Regions from separate parts of the Mesorhizobium sp. M0189 genome, predicted to be linked through region 3. Evidence: predicted binding sites of a transcription regulator. Region 3 holds the regulator's gene; each other region holds the start of a gene.

Region 1 (4,284 bases), on a different contig from region 3:
GTGGCATTGGAGCCGTCACCGCGCGGAATGACGTGGGCGACCTTGCAGGCAAGGTCTTCCACCTCGAATTCGGTGATGCGCTTGGCTGCACTGCGGCCGGTCAGAAGCTCCTTCCAGCTGTGCTCGAAGCCCATGCCGAACGGCGAAAGCAGCCCAAGGCCCGTGACGACGACACGCCTCATCGCAGGTCCTCCCCGGTGATGACTGCAAATAGCGTCAGGCGGAGGCCTTGTCGATGTATTTCACCGCATCGCCAACAGTCAGGATGGTCTCGGCCGCATCGTCGGGGATTTCGACGCCGAACTCTTCTTCGAACGCCATGACAAGTTCGACCGTGTCGAGGCTGTCCGCGCCCAGATCATCGATGAAGCTCGCCTGCTCCGTCACCTTGTCGGCATCGACGCCAAGGTGCTCGATGACAATCTTCTTGACGCGCTCTGCGGTGTCACTCATTTGGGCATCCTCGTCTTTTGGTTGTCTGTCTTCGTTAGCGGGCAGAATGCCGCTAATCAAGCTGAAAGATGGTCCTGCCGGAAACGCAGCGGAACAGGACCGATTTTTGCCCGAACCGCCGGGTTGCGGGCGGCATTACACGAAAAATCCCGTGCATCCAAGACGGAATGAAGCGTTTTCCCAAGTGTTAGATCATTGCCATGCCGCCATTGACATGAACGGTCTGGCCGGTGACGTAGGCCGCCTCATTGGAAGCGAGGTAGGCGACGGCAGAGGCGACTTCGGCGCCCGTGCCCATGCGCCGCGTCGGGATCGCCGCCATGATCGCCTCTTTCTGCTTGTCGTTGAGCTTGTCGGTCATCGCCGATTCGATGAAGCCCGGGGCGACGCAGTTGACGGTTATATTGCGGGTGGCGATCTCCTGCGCCAGCGATTTGGAAAAGCCGATCATACCGGCTTTGGAGGCGCAATAATTGGCCTGGCCGGGATTGCCGGTGACGCCGACCACTGAAGTGATGTTGATGATGCGGCCATGGCGGCGCCGCATCATCGGATGGGTAAGCTCGCGGGTCAGCCGGAACACGGCGGTCAAGTTGACCTCGATCACGCTATCCCAGTCGGCATCAGCCATGCGTACGAACAACCCGTCCTTCGTGATGCCGGCATTGTTGACGAGGATGTCGACGCCTTCGAGATCGGCCTCCGCCTTCTGGCCAAGCGCCTTGACCTCGTCGCGATTGGAAAGATTGGCCGGAAACAGCTTGACCCGGTCGCCCAGTTCGGCGGCCAGCGCCTCCAGTTTCTCGATACGCGTGCCGTGCAGGCCGACGATGGCGCCCTGGCCATGCAGCACGCGGGCGATCGCCTCGCCGATGCCCCCCGATGCGCCGGTGACGAGCGCCTTGCGGCCGGTCAATTCGAACATTTTTGTCTCCTGATCTGAGCGAACACCCTTCGCACGGAGCGGGGTCAAATCGCCAGTTGATTATGCAAGCGCCGCCAGCGCCGCCTCGACATCCGCCGCGGATCCGATTGCACTGGTGGCAATATCGCGGTTAATGCGCCGCGCCAGCCCCGACAGAACCTTGCCGGCGCCTACTTCATATAGCGTCGCAACGCCATTCGCGCCGAACCACTCCACCGTTTCGCGCCAGCGCACGCGCCCGATCACCTGTTCGACGAGGCGGCGGGCGATCTCGTCGGGATCGCTCGTCGGGGTCACCGTAACATTGGAGACCAGCGGCACGGCCGGTGCACTCTTCGTCACGGCGGCCAGTGCCTCCCGCATGATCTCGGCCGCCGGCTTCATCAATGCCGAATGGAAGGGCGCCGAAACCTGCAGCATGAGCGCCCGCTTGGCGCCCTTCTTCGTGCATAGCTTCGCCGCCAGTTCGACCGCCGACCTGGCGCCGGAGATTACCAACTGGCCGCCGCCATTATCATTGGCGATCTGGCAAACCAAGGCTTGCGCGGGATCTTTGGCCGCGCCTTGGGCAGCCTCTGCGCAGGCGGCTTCGACGTCGGCTTGTTCCAGCCCGATGATCGCCGCCATGGCGCCCTCGCCGGCCGGTACCGCCGCCTGCATGGCGTTACCCCGGATGCGCAACAGCCGGGCGGCGTCGGCGACCGAAACGAAACCGGCGGCCGCAAGTGCCGAATATTCGCCAAGCGAGTGGCCGGCGACATAGGTGACCTTGCCTTTCAGGGAGAAGCCGCGCGCCTCCAACGCCCGGATTGCGGCAAGCGACACCGCCATCAGCGCCGGCTGGGCATTGGCGGTCAGCGTCAGCGTCTCTTCCGGGCCTTCCCAGATAAGCTTCGATAGATTTTCGCCGAGCGCATCATCGACTTCCTCGAAGATCCGCCGCGATTCAACAAAGGTATCGGCAAGGTCCTTGCCCATGCCGACAGCCTGGCTGCCCTGCCCCGGAAAGGTGAATGCGATGGCCATCGGCGGCTCCCAGCTGCTGGTTCTCGTTGCCTGTGACGCAAGGCGTGCGGCCAAGTCAAGTCCAACCTTGACCGCGCAACGTCGGCCGAGTGCCTGTTTCGGCAGGCTTTTTGGCGATCACTCATGATGAAAACCGCTCACGATTTGTTTGCTGGCTCTTCTTATTTCCGCCACAGGCGCTAGCTTTGCGTGACAGTTCGATGACAGTCGAGTGACGCTTTTGTTGCGGGCCGGGGAACTATTGCAGTGGCAAAGACCAAGAAGAGCGCAGCCGAGGCCGCGCCACAGTTTCTCGAAGGCGATCCGGCCACCGGCTATCTGCCAGGGCGCAAATGGCCTGTCATCCGCTATGGCTTCATCAGCCTGTTGGCCGCGGCCATCCTGGTGTTCGCTATCGAATTGATCGTGCGCGGCAACTTTGCCGGCACCATCGACTTCTTTCTGCAGCCCTTCAAACCCGGCTGGACCACAATCATCATTTTTGCGTTGATCCTCATAGGGCTCGACGCCGTGCTCGGCCGCAGCCATCAGAGCCTGATGATCCTCGCGCCGCTGACGTTGTCGCTGGCGTTCGTCGGCCACCAGAAGTCGCTCTATCTCGGCGATCCGCTCTATCCGACCGATTTCCTCTATTCTCGGCAGATCGTGGCGCTGATGCCGCTCCTGGTACGCGATCGCCCGGGAACCGCCATTGCCCTGGCGATCGGCATCGTCGGCGGGCTGTCGCTTCTCGTCTATGGCTGGCGGCTATGGCGCCGCCGCGTTCCGGCGCTCAGCCACAAGGGCCGCCTTGCCCGGCTGACGCTGACAGTGCCGCTGATCGCCTTCTTCGTCTCCATCATGGACTATGCCACTTTCTCATGGACGCGCGACCGGCTGCAGATCATCCCGATCATGTGGGACCAGAAGGAAAACTATGCCTCGAACGGTTTTGCGCTCGCATTCGCGCTGAACGTCCCGATGGCCCATGTCTCGGCGCCGCCCGGCTATTCCGGCAAGGCGATCGAAGCGATCGGCAAACCGCAGGTGACGGTCTCGGTACCCGCCGAGAAGCCCGACATCATCGTCGTCATGAGCGAATCCTTCTGGGATCCGACCAAGCTGCCCGGCGTCACCATCACGCCCGACCCTATCCCCAATGTGCGGGCACTGCGCACGGGCTACATGTTCTCGCCCGAATTCGGCGGCATGACGGCCAACATCGAGTTCGAGGCCCTGACCGGCTTTTCCAACGCCTTCCTGCCGGCGGGCAGTATTCCTTACCAGCAATATGTGCGGACACCGACCCCGTCACTGGCGACCTTCCTGAAAAGTCAGGGCTATCGGGCACGCGCCATCCACCCCGGCACCAACTGGTTCTGGAACCGGGGAGCCGTCTATGCCGATTTCGGCTTCAACGACTTCAAGTCCGAGGAGACGTTGCCGCCCATGCAAAAACGCGGACCGCTCGCGTCGGACGCGGCGATGACCGACGAGATCATCCACGAGGCCGATACCAGCGCCGAGCCGGTGTTCTTTTTCGCCGTCAGCCTGCAGAACCACGGGCCGTATGAGCCGTATCGCTATAACAATCCGACCCATAAGGTGCAGGCGCCGATCAGCCAATGGGCGCGTGAATCGCTGTTGAGCTACGCCGAAGGCTCTTCCGACGCGGACCGCGGCCTCGAGCGGCTGATCGAATGGGCGAAGAAACGCCAGCGGCCGACGGTCATCGCCTTCTTCGGCGACCATCTGCCGCCGCTTGGGCCGGTCTACGTCGAGACCGGTTTCATGAAGGACAATGTCGCGCCGCGCAAGGAGGCGGCCGACCAGATGCTGCTGCATCACCAGACGCCGCTGATCGTCTGGTCGAACCGCAGCGGCCCGGCCGAGGATCTCGG
Region 2 (4,284 bases), on a different contig from region 3:
TTGTAGACCTTGTAGACCAGCGTCTCGGTCGTCTTGCCCGGGCCGCCGCCGGTGACGGCATGAACGATGCCGAACGTGTCGAACAGGGCATAGACGGTGTTGACGACCAGCAGGAAAAAGGTTGTCGGCGCAAGCAGCGGGAAGACGATGGTCCAGAAGCGCTTGGTCTCGCCGGCGCCATCCATGGCCGCCGCCTCGATCAGCGTTTTCGGCACCGCCTGCAGGCCGGCGACGAAGAACAGGAAATTGTAACTGATCTGCTTCCAGGCAGCCGCCGACACCAGCAGGATCATGGCGTGGGTGCCGTTGAGCAGCGGGTCCCATGCGATGCCGAGGCTTCTCAGCAAATAGGCCAACGAGCCGATCGAAGGATTGAACAAGAAAAGCCACAGCATGCCGGCAATCGCCGGCGCGACGGCATAAGGCCATATCAACAGTGTGCGGTAGAGGCCTTTGCCGCGCACGGCCTTCTCGGCCATGACCGCGAGCAGCAGGGCCACAACCATGGCAACGATCGCGGTCGCAAGCGAGAACACCACGGTGACCTTGATCGAGTTGAGGTAGGCCGGATCGGCCAGCACCTTCCGGAAATTGGCAAACCAGACAAACCTGCTCTTCAGCCCGAACGGGTCTTGCCTGAGCATCGACTGGTAAAGCGCCTGACCGGCCGGCCAGTAGAAGAAAACCAGGGTGATGGCGAGTTGTGGCGCCACCAGCAGGTACGGCAGGATCTTGTTGGGAAATACGACGCGTGGAGACAAGCTGATTTCCCTCGCTATCCAGGTATCGCCCACGCGAGCTCGCGTGGGCGATATTCCAACCGACTAATGCATGTCGCCCAAAAGTGCGCAGCGGTTTTGAGATAACGACATGCATAAGAACAAGAGCTTAAAGCGCGTCGCATGTGGCCATTCAAACGCGACGCGCTTTAACCGAGATAATCTCGTCAGTTCTCCAGCGCTTCCTTGATCGCGGCGTTGCCGCGTGTGACCGCATTGTCGAGCGCCTGCTGGGCGGTTTGCTGGCCGGCCAGCAGCTTCTCCAACTCCTCATTCTGAATATCACGCACCTGCGGCAGATTCGGCAGGCGCACGCCCTTCGAGTTGTCGGTCGGCGCCTTGCCCGTCATCTGCAGGATGGGTGTCTCGCGGCCGGGGTTTTTGTCATAGAAGCCTGATTTCTTGGTCGCCTCATACGCGGCGAGCGTCACAGGCAGGTATCCCGACTTCTGGTGCAGATATTCCTGCACATCGGTCTTGGACAGATAGGCAAAGAAGGCGGCAACACCCTTATATTCCTCGTCCGACTTGTTGCCGAACACCCACAGGCTGGCACCGCCCGGCGTGGTGTTCTGTGGTGCGCCCTTGGCGTCGCTATCGTAGGGAAGCTGGCCGATGCCATAGTTCATGCCGGACTTGACGATATCGCCGAGGCCGCCCGACGATTCGGTGAAGATGCCGCATTCGCCGGCGAGGAATATCTGCTTGGCTTCGGAGGTGCGCCCGCCATACTTGAACGTGCCGTCCTTGGCCAGGTCCGCGAGTGCCTGGAAGTGGTTGACGAAAATCGGCGCATTGATCTTGAGTTCGACATCGCCGCCGGCCAGGCCGTTCTGCCGAGTGGCCCAAGGCACGTCATTCCACGCCGCGAAATTCTCCAGATGGATCCAGGTCAGCCAGGTCGAGGTATAGCCGCAAGGGGCGGCGCCGCTCGTCTTGATCTTCCTGGCAGCTTCCCACACCTCGTTCCAGGTCTGGGGCGGGCTGTTCACGTCGAGGCCCGCCTTCTGGAAAATGTCCTTGTTGTAGTAGAGGATCGGCGACGAGGAGTTGTAAGGGAACGACAGCATGGTGCCGTCCGGCTTCGAATAATAGCCGACGATGCCGGGCAGATACTGGCTCTTGTCAAAGGTCATCCCGGCACTGGTCAGCACATCGGCCGCCGGCTTGATCGCACCCTCGGCCGCCATCATCACGCCGGTGCCGACGTCGAACACCTGGAGGATATCGGGCGCCTGGCCGGCGCGGAAAGCGGCGATGCCGGCATTCAGCGTCTCCGGATAGGTGCCCTTGAACACCGGAACGAGCTCATAGTCGCTCTGGCTGGCGTTGAAATCCTTGGAGATCTTGGCGACGACCTCGGCGTTGGCGCCGGTCATGGCGTGCCACCAGCTGATCTGCGTGACGGCGAAGGCGGAGGTGGTGGAAAGCAGGGTCAAGGTGGCGGCAACACCGGCCGCGAAGCCGAAGAACTTCATGTTTCATCTCCCGTTTGTCATTGGCGAAAGGGGCACTCTCGCAAAGCCAATATGTGGCGCTGATGACAATCGGACAACGGTTTTGTTGCGGGTCAATGAACATCGCTTCCGGCTAAAGTGCGCTCGCTACCGAAAGCGTCGCCAGGAACTACATCACCGCCTTCTCGGCGGAGCGCATCGGTTTTCCCCCGAAAAGGCCCGCCTCATGGCCCGCGGGTTAACCATTCGTTAAAATCTCCAAGAGCTAATCAGTCACACCTCCCCTGTTATTTGGCAGACCGAGTGAACCCAGGATGCTGACGGTCTATAATTGTATTGTAAGTCAGCACGACCTGAGACTGGTCGCACTTGCCGCCCTCGTCTGCGGCATTTCTTGCTTCTCTGCAGTAAATCTCCTTAAGCACGTCGGCCGATCGACCAACCGAAACCGGCTTGTCTGGCTAATGATCGCCGCAACTTCGACCGGGTTCGGCATATGGGCGACGCATTTCATCGCCATGACTGCGTTTACGCCGGGAATACCAAACGCATACAATCCGGGATTATCCGCCTTTTCGCTTGCCGCCGCCGTCATCCTGACCGCGCTTGGGATGTGGGTTGCCACCTTGCGCCGCGGCATCGACCATTTCCTCGTCGGCGGTGCCATTCTCGGTGGTGCCATCGCGACGATGCACTACATCGGCATGGCGGCGTTCGAGGTCGAGGGCCGGATCGTATGGAACCTGCTCCTTGTCGCGATATCGCTTCTGGCCGGCGGGACGCTCGCGGCAATGGCGCTCCTTGTCGTCTTGCGCCGCCCGTCCGCGCTCGCAACACTTGGTGGCGCCGCGCTTTTGACGCTGGCGATTTGCAGCTTGCATTTCATCGCGATGGGCGCGGTGTCGATCATTCCGGATTCCTCGATTGAAATATCCGAACATTCCATCGAGCCCATTTCCCAGGCCTTTGCCGCAGCGGTCGCCAGCCTGGTAATCCTTGTGCTGTCAGGCGCCGCGCTGTGGATCGACCTGCGCTTTCGCCGGCAGAGGCTCGAGGCCGATCGCATGCACGATCTCGCCAATGCCGCGGTCGAAGGGCTGATCGTTTGCGATGGCACACGCATAGTCAGCGCCAATGACAGCATGGCGAAACTGACGGGCACGGCGACAGCCACCCTGAACACGATGCAACTCGGCGAGCTGTTCGATGGACAGAGCGCAGCCGATGTATCCGGCTTCGGCGAACAGGCACAAGAAACGAAATTGAGGGGCAGCGACGGCACGAGAATTCCTGTCGAGCTGATCGCCAGGAAGATCGCCTACTGCGGCAGGCCTCATACGGTGCTTGCCGTTCGCGACATCCGTGAGCGCAAGAAGGCGGAAGAAGAGATCCTCCGTCTCGCGCATTTCGATCCACTTACCGGGCTTGCCAATCGGCGGAGCTTTTCTTCCCGGCTCGAAGCAGAAATCGCTTCGATGGAGCGTGGCAGCAAGGATGGATATCTGGCGCTCCTGCTGCTTGACCTCGACCGATTCAAGCAAGTCAACGACCTCTACGGCCACAGCGCCGGTGACGCCATGCTGCAGAAGCTGGCGCACTGCATTTCCGGCATTCCGCGCCACGGACAGATGCTCGCGCGTCTCGGCGGCGACGAGTTTGCCGTCTTAGCTCCGAACCTCCCCGACCCCCTGGCCGCAGGCCTCATAGCCGAGGACTTGCTGGCGGCGATCCGGGAGGAAAACAGGGTTTCAGTCGGCTCCGGCCTTGTTTCGGCCAGCATCGGCATCGCCTTCTTTCCGCTGGATGCCGAAGATCAGGCCGGCCTGATCGGCCATGCCGACACGGCACTCCATCGCGCCAAGACCGAGGGCAGGGACACGTATCGTTTTTTCGAGATAGCCATGGGCACCGCGGCCCGCGACAAGCGCGTGATGGAGCATGAACTGCGCCAGGCGATCGCCCGCAAGGAGTTCCACCTCGTCTACCAGCCGCAGAAGGAAATCCGCAGCGGCAAGATGATCGGCTTCGAAGCCCTGGTCCGTTGGCAG
Region 3 (4,284 bases):
ACATCACCTTGTCGCTGCCCGAGCGCAGCGTCACTGCCTTCATCGGCCCTTCGGGCTGCGGGAAATCGACGCTGCTGCGTGTGTTCAACCGCATCTACGAACTCTACCCGAAGCAGACAGCCGAGGGCCAGGTGCTGCTCGACGGCAAGAACATTCTCGACCGCTCGCAGGATCTCAATCTCCTGAGGACCAAGATCGGCATGGTGTTCCAGAAGCCGACGCCGTTCCCTATGTCGATCTACGAGAACATCGCCTTCGGGGTCAGGCTCTATGAGAATCTCGGCAAGTCCGAAATGGACGGCCGCGTCGAACAAGCGTTGAAGCGGGCCGCGCTGTGGGGCGAGGTCAAGGACAAGCTCAACGCCAGCGGCTTGAGCCTGTCAGGCGGCCAGCAGCAGCGGCTTTGCATTGCCCGCACCGTGGCGGTGAAGCCGGAAGTCATTCTGCTCGACGAGCCGGCTTCGGCACTCGACCCGCTGTCGACCGCCAAGATCGAGGAGCTGATAGACGAGTTGCAAGCCGATTACACGATCGTCATCGTCACCCACAACATGCAGCAGGCGGCGCGCGTGTCGCGCCAGACCGCCTTCATGTATCTGGGTGAACTGGTCGAGTTCGACCGGACCGAGAAGATCTTTACGTCGCCCCGCGAGAAGCGCACGCAGGATTACATCACCGGCCGCTTCGGCTGAGCCGTTCCGATCATGCATATAAGGACAGGACCATGGGCGAACACACAGTCGCTTCTTTCGACGAGGATCTCGAGCAGATCAGCAAGCTGATCCGCGACATGGCCGACCTCGCCGGTTCGATGGTCGGCGGGGCGACCAAGGCCCTGTTGAATTCTGACAACGTGCTGGCGCAACGCGTCGTTTCCGACGATGCCATCATGGATGCGCGTCAACGCGAACTGGACGACCGCGCCATCACCCTGATCGCCAAGCGCCAGCCGATGGCCCACGATCTGCGCCATGTCGTCGGGGCGATCCGCATGGCCGGCGATCTCGAACGCATCGGCGACCTTGCCAAGAATATCGCCAAGCGTGTGAGTGCGGTCGGCCTTAGCGTCACACCGCGCGACCTATCGCATTCCATCGATGCGATGGCGCAGCTGGTGCTCATCCAGGTGCAGGGCGTCATCGAGGAGTATGCTGCAGGCGATGCGGCCGCGTTGGCCAAGCTACGCGCCGCCGACGAGCGCATCGACGTCAAATATACGTCGGTGTTCCGCGAACTGTTGACCTACATGATGGAAGACCCGCGCAACATCACCGCTTGCACGCATCTGCTGTTCTGCGCCAAGAATCTGGAGCGGATCGGCGACCATGTCACCAACATCGCCGAAAATGCGTATTATGTGCTGACCGGCGAGCAATTGCCGGTCAATCGTCCGAAGCAAGACGAAACGACAATGTCCGCACCGGCGACATGATGGGGGTGCCCAGCCGATGATCGCACCACGCATAATGGTGGTGGAGGACGAGGAGCCGTTGGGTGTGCTGCTCCGCTACAATCTCGAATCCGAAGGCTACCAGGTCGAGGTGGTGACACGCGGCGACGAAGCCGAGATCCGTTTGCAGGAGAATGTGCCCGATCTTCTGGTGCTCGACTGGATGATACCAGCGGTTTCCGGCATCGAGCTCTGCCGCCGGTTGCGGGTGCGCCCCGAAACCGAACGGCTGCCGATCATCATGCTGACCGCGCGCGGCGAGGAGAGCGACCGGGTACGCGGTCTTTCGACCGGCGCCGACGACTATCTGGTCAAACCGTTTTCGACACCGGAATTCATGGCCAGGGTCAAGGCGCTGCTGCGCCGCGCCAAGCCGGAAGTGCTGTCCAGCGTGCTGAAGGTCGGCGACATCGTGCTCGATCGCGAATCGCACAGGGTGTATCGCAAGAAGACCGAGATCCGGCTCGGGCCGACCGAATTCCGGCTGCTCGAATTCATGATGCGGCATCCGGGCCGCGTCTTCTCGCGCAGCCAGTTACTCGATAATGTCTGGGGCGAGACGATCTATATCGACGAACGCACCGTCGACGTGCATGTCGGGCGGCTGCGCAAAGCCGTCAACAACGGCCGCATGCCTGATGTCATCCGCACCATCCGCGGTGCCGGCTACGCGATCAGGGAAGATTGACCCGCCCAGTCAGGCTACGTTCTTTCTGACGCCGGGCCTCATTTGCGCGCCCGGCGCGAAAATCTGCTGGTCGACGAAGCTTAACGCCCGCATTGCACAGCCTTCGCGGATCAGCGGCAATTCGTTCGGCTCGGTATCGAAGGAGATCGAGCCCGAATGCTGGCCGCCGGCGGTCTGGGCGATGGCCTTCCGCAAGGCCGGCTCGATCAGATCAAAGGCGGCGGCACTGGCGCCGACCATTGCGACCGGTGCCGGATCGATCAGCGCGAACAGCGAGCCGAGACCGAAACCCAGCGCTTCGCCGGCCTTGCGGTAGGCTTCGCGTTCCGGCCCGTCCTTCTCGCGCGCCCGAACCGCCAGCGCGCGCATGTCGGCGTCGCTGACGTCGGCGACCGGTTGGCTGTCTTCGCTCATCTGCGTGGCGTTGCGCCAGATGGCGTAATTGCCGGCATAGGCCTCGATGCAGCCGCGCCGCCCGCAACGGCAGAGCGCGCCGCCCGGACGATGGATCATGTGGCCAAACTCGCCGCCCGAGGAATGCGTGCCGGTGAACAGCTCGCCCTTCAACACCAGCCCCATGCCGATGCCGTGCGAAAGCAGGATGGCGATGAAGTCGTCGCGATAGCGATCCGGATCGCGCCAGCGCAAAGCCACCGCCATCATATTGCAGTCGTTCTCCACCGTGGCCGGGATGCCGAATTCATCTTCCAGCATGTCGGCAAAGGCGATGTCCGTCTGGGGCGTGATCGGCGACCACAGCATGGCGCGTGCAGGGGAGTCGGTAATTCCCTGAATCGCCAGGGCGATGCGGGCGACACTGCGGACGTCAAGATCTGGATCGTCCAGCCGGCGCCGGACGATGGCCATGCATTCGCGGATCAGTTCGTCGCGCGGCATGGTCAGCGTGTCCAGCCGGCGCTGTTCCTCGGCGACCACCTGCCCCGCATAGTCGATGATGGCGGCCGACAGGAAATTCAGCGACAACACCACGGTCAGCACCGCCGCCGCTTCCGGATTGAGGGCGAGGCCGACCTGCGGACGACCGCGTTTCAACGAAACGGGTTCGCTTGCCTTGCTCTCGGCGAGGATGCCTTCCCGTATCAGGTCGGAGGAGATCGCCGATATGGTCGAATGGCTGAGGCCGGTGGTTGCGGCGATCTCCGTACGCGATGGCTGGCCGGCCCGGCGCACGGCCGAGATCACCATCGCCCGGTTGCGCCGGCGCAAATCGTCATGGCGGATTCCGACCGACATCGTTTTGCTTTCCTCCCGGTTTGCCGCGGCCGCTCATGAACCGGAAGCCGTCGGTAATGCCGACAAATAGTGTCGGATGAGGCAAATAGTGTCAGATGCAGGTGGCGCTGTCATCGTTTATTCCGAAGCTCGAAAAAAGTCGCAGCAACATCAAAATCCATCAGAATCGATGTTGACAGCAGCGGGAGATCGGGCCAGTATTTTTTCGAGGCTCGAAAAAATTAGCGCCTCTAAGCTGGCCTTTGGGGCCAATTGGTCACGCCGTACGCGGCGCAGGGAGGATATGATGAAGAAATTCACGACCGCCATTCTGGCGGGTGTCGCCATGACGCTGGCGCTTGCGTCGGTGGCGCAGGCTAAAGACAAGGTCATCGGCGTTTCCTGGTCGAACTTCCAGGAAGAGCGCTGGAAGACCGACGAAGCCGCAATGAAGGCGGCCATCGAGGCTGCCGGCGACAAGTATATCTCCGCCGACGCACAGTCCAATCCGGGCAAGCAGCTCACCGACGTCGAGAGCCTGATCTCGCAGGGCGCCAACGCACTGATCATCCTGGCGCAGGACGCCTCGGCGATAGGGCCGGCCGTGCAAAAGGCGCTGGACGAAGGTATTCCGGTTGTCGGCTACGACCGGCTGATCGAGAACAAGGACGTCTTTTACCTGACCTTCGACAACAAGGAAGTCGGCCGCATGCAGGCCCGCGACGTGTTCAAGGTGAAGCCGGAAGGCAACTATGTCTTCATCAAGGGCTCGGGCGCCGATCCGAATGCCGATTTCCTTTTTGCCGGTTCGATGGAAGTGCTGAAGGACGCCATCGACAGCGGCAAGATCAAGAATGTCGGCGAGGCCTATACCGACGGCTGGCTGCCGGCCAACGCCCAGAAGAACATGGAA

Evidence for each region. The regulator PhoB, encoded in region 3, activates phosphate uptake and scavenging genes when phosphate is short. The targets are predictions, from matches to a motif close to TGTCATNNANCTGTCAT.
Region 1: a site for PhoB is predicted at 2,594-2,610, ahead of NKJ09_RS12030 (LTA synthase family protein). Genes of this name have one in related genera too.
Region 2: a site for PhoB is predicted at 2,320-2,336, ahead of ugpB (sn-glycerol-3-phosphate ABC transporter substrate-binding protein UgpB). Genes of this name have one in related genera too.

The regions. Positions count from the first base shown of each region.
Region 1 covers NZ_JAMYSW010000005.1:205,756-210,039, forward strand. Annotated here, with positions in the region: gene fabF (beta-ketoacyl-ACP synthase II) at 1-182, opposite strand, end outside; gene NKJ09_RS12015 (acyl carrier protein) at 217-453, opposite strand; gene fabG (3-oxoacyl-[acyl-carrier-protein] reductase) at 641-1,378, opposite strand; gene fabD (ACP S-malonyltransferase) at 1,439-2,404, opposite strand; gene NKJ09_RS12030 (LTA synthase family protein) at 2,651-4,284, shown strand, end outside.
Region 2 covers NZ_JAMYSW010000012.1:76,721-81,004, reverse strand. Annotated here, with positions in the region: gene ugpA (sn-glycerol-3-phosphate ABC transporter permease UgpA) at 1-761, opposite strand, end outside; gene ugpB (sn-glycerol-3-phosphate ABC transporter substrate-binding protein UgpB) at 947-2,257, opposite strand; gene NKJ09_RS21110 (bifunctional diguanylate cyclase/phosphodiesterase) at 2,551-4,284, shown strand, end outside.
Region 3 covers NZ_JAMYSW010000003.1:435,957-440,240, forward strand. Annotated here, with positions in the region: gene pstB (phosphate ABC transporter ATP-binding protein PstB) at 1-692, shown strand, start outside; gene phoU (phosphate signaling complex protein PhoU) at 725-1,432, shown strand; gene phoB (phosphate regulon transcriptional regulator PhoB) at 1,449-2,138, shown strand; gene NKJ09_RS07940 (ROK family protein) at 2,148-3,392, opposite strand; gene xylF (D-xylose ABC transporter substrate-binding protein) at 3,679-4,284, shown strand, end outside.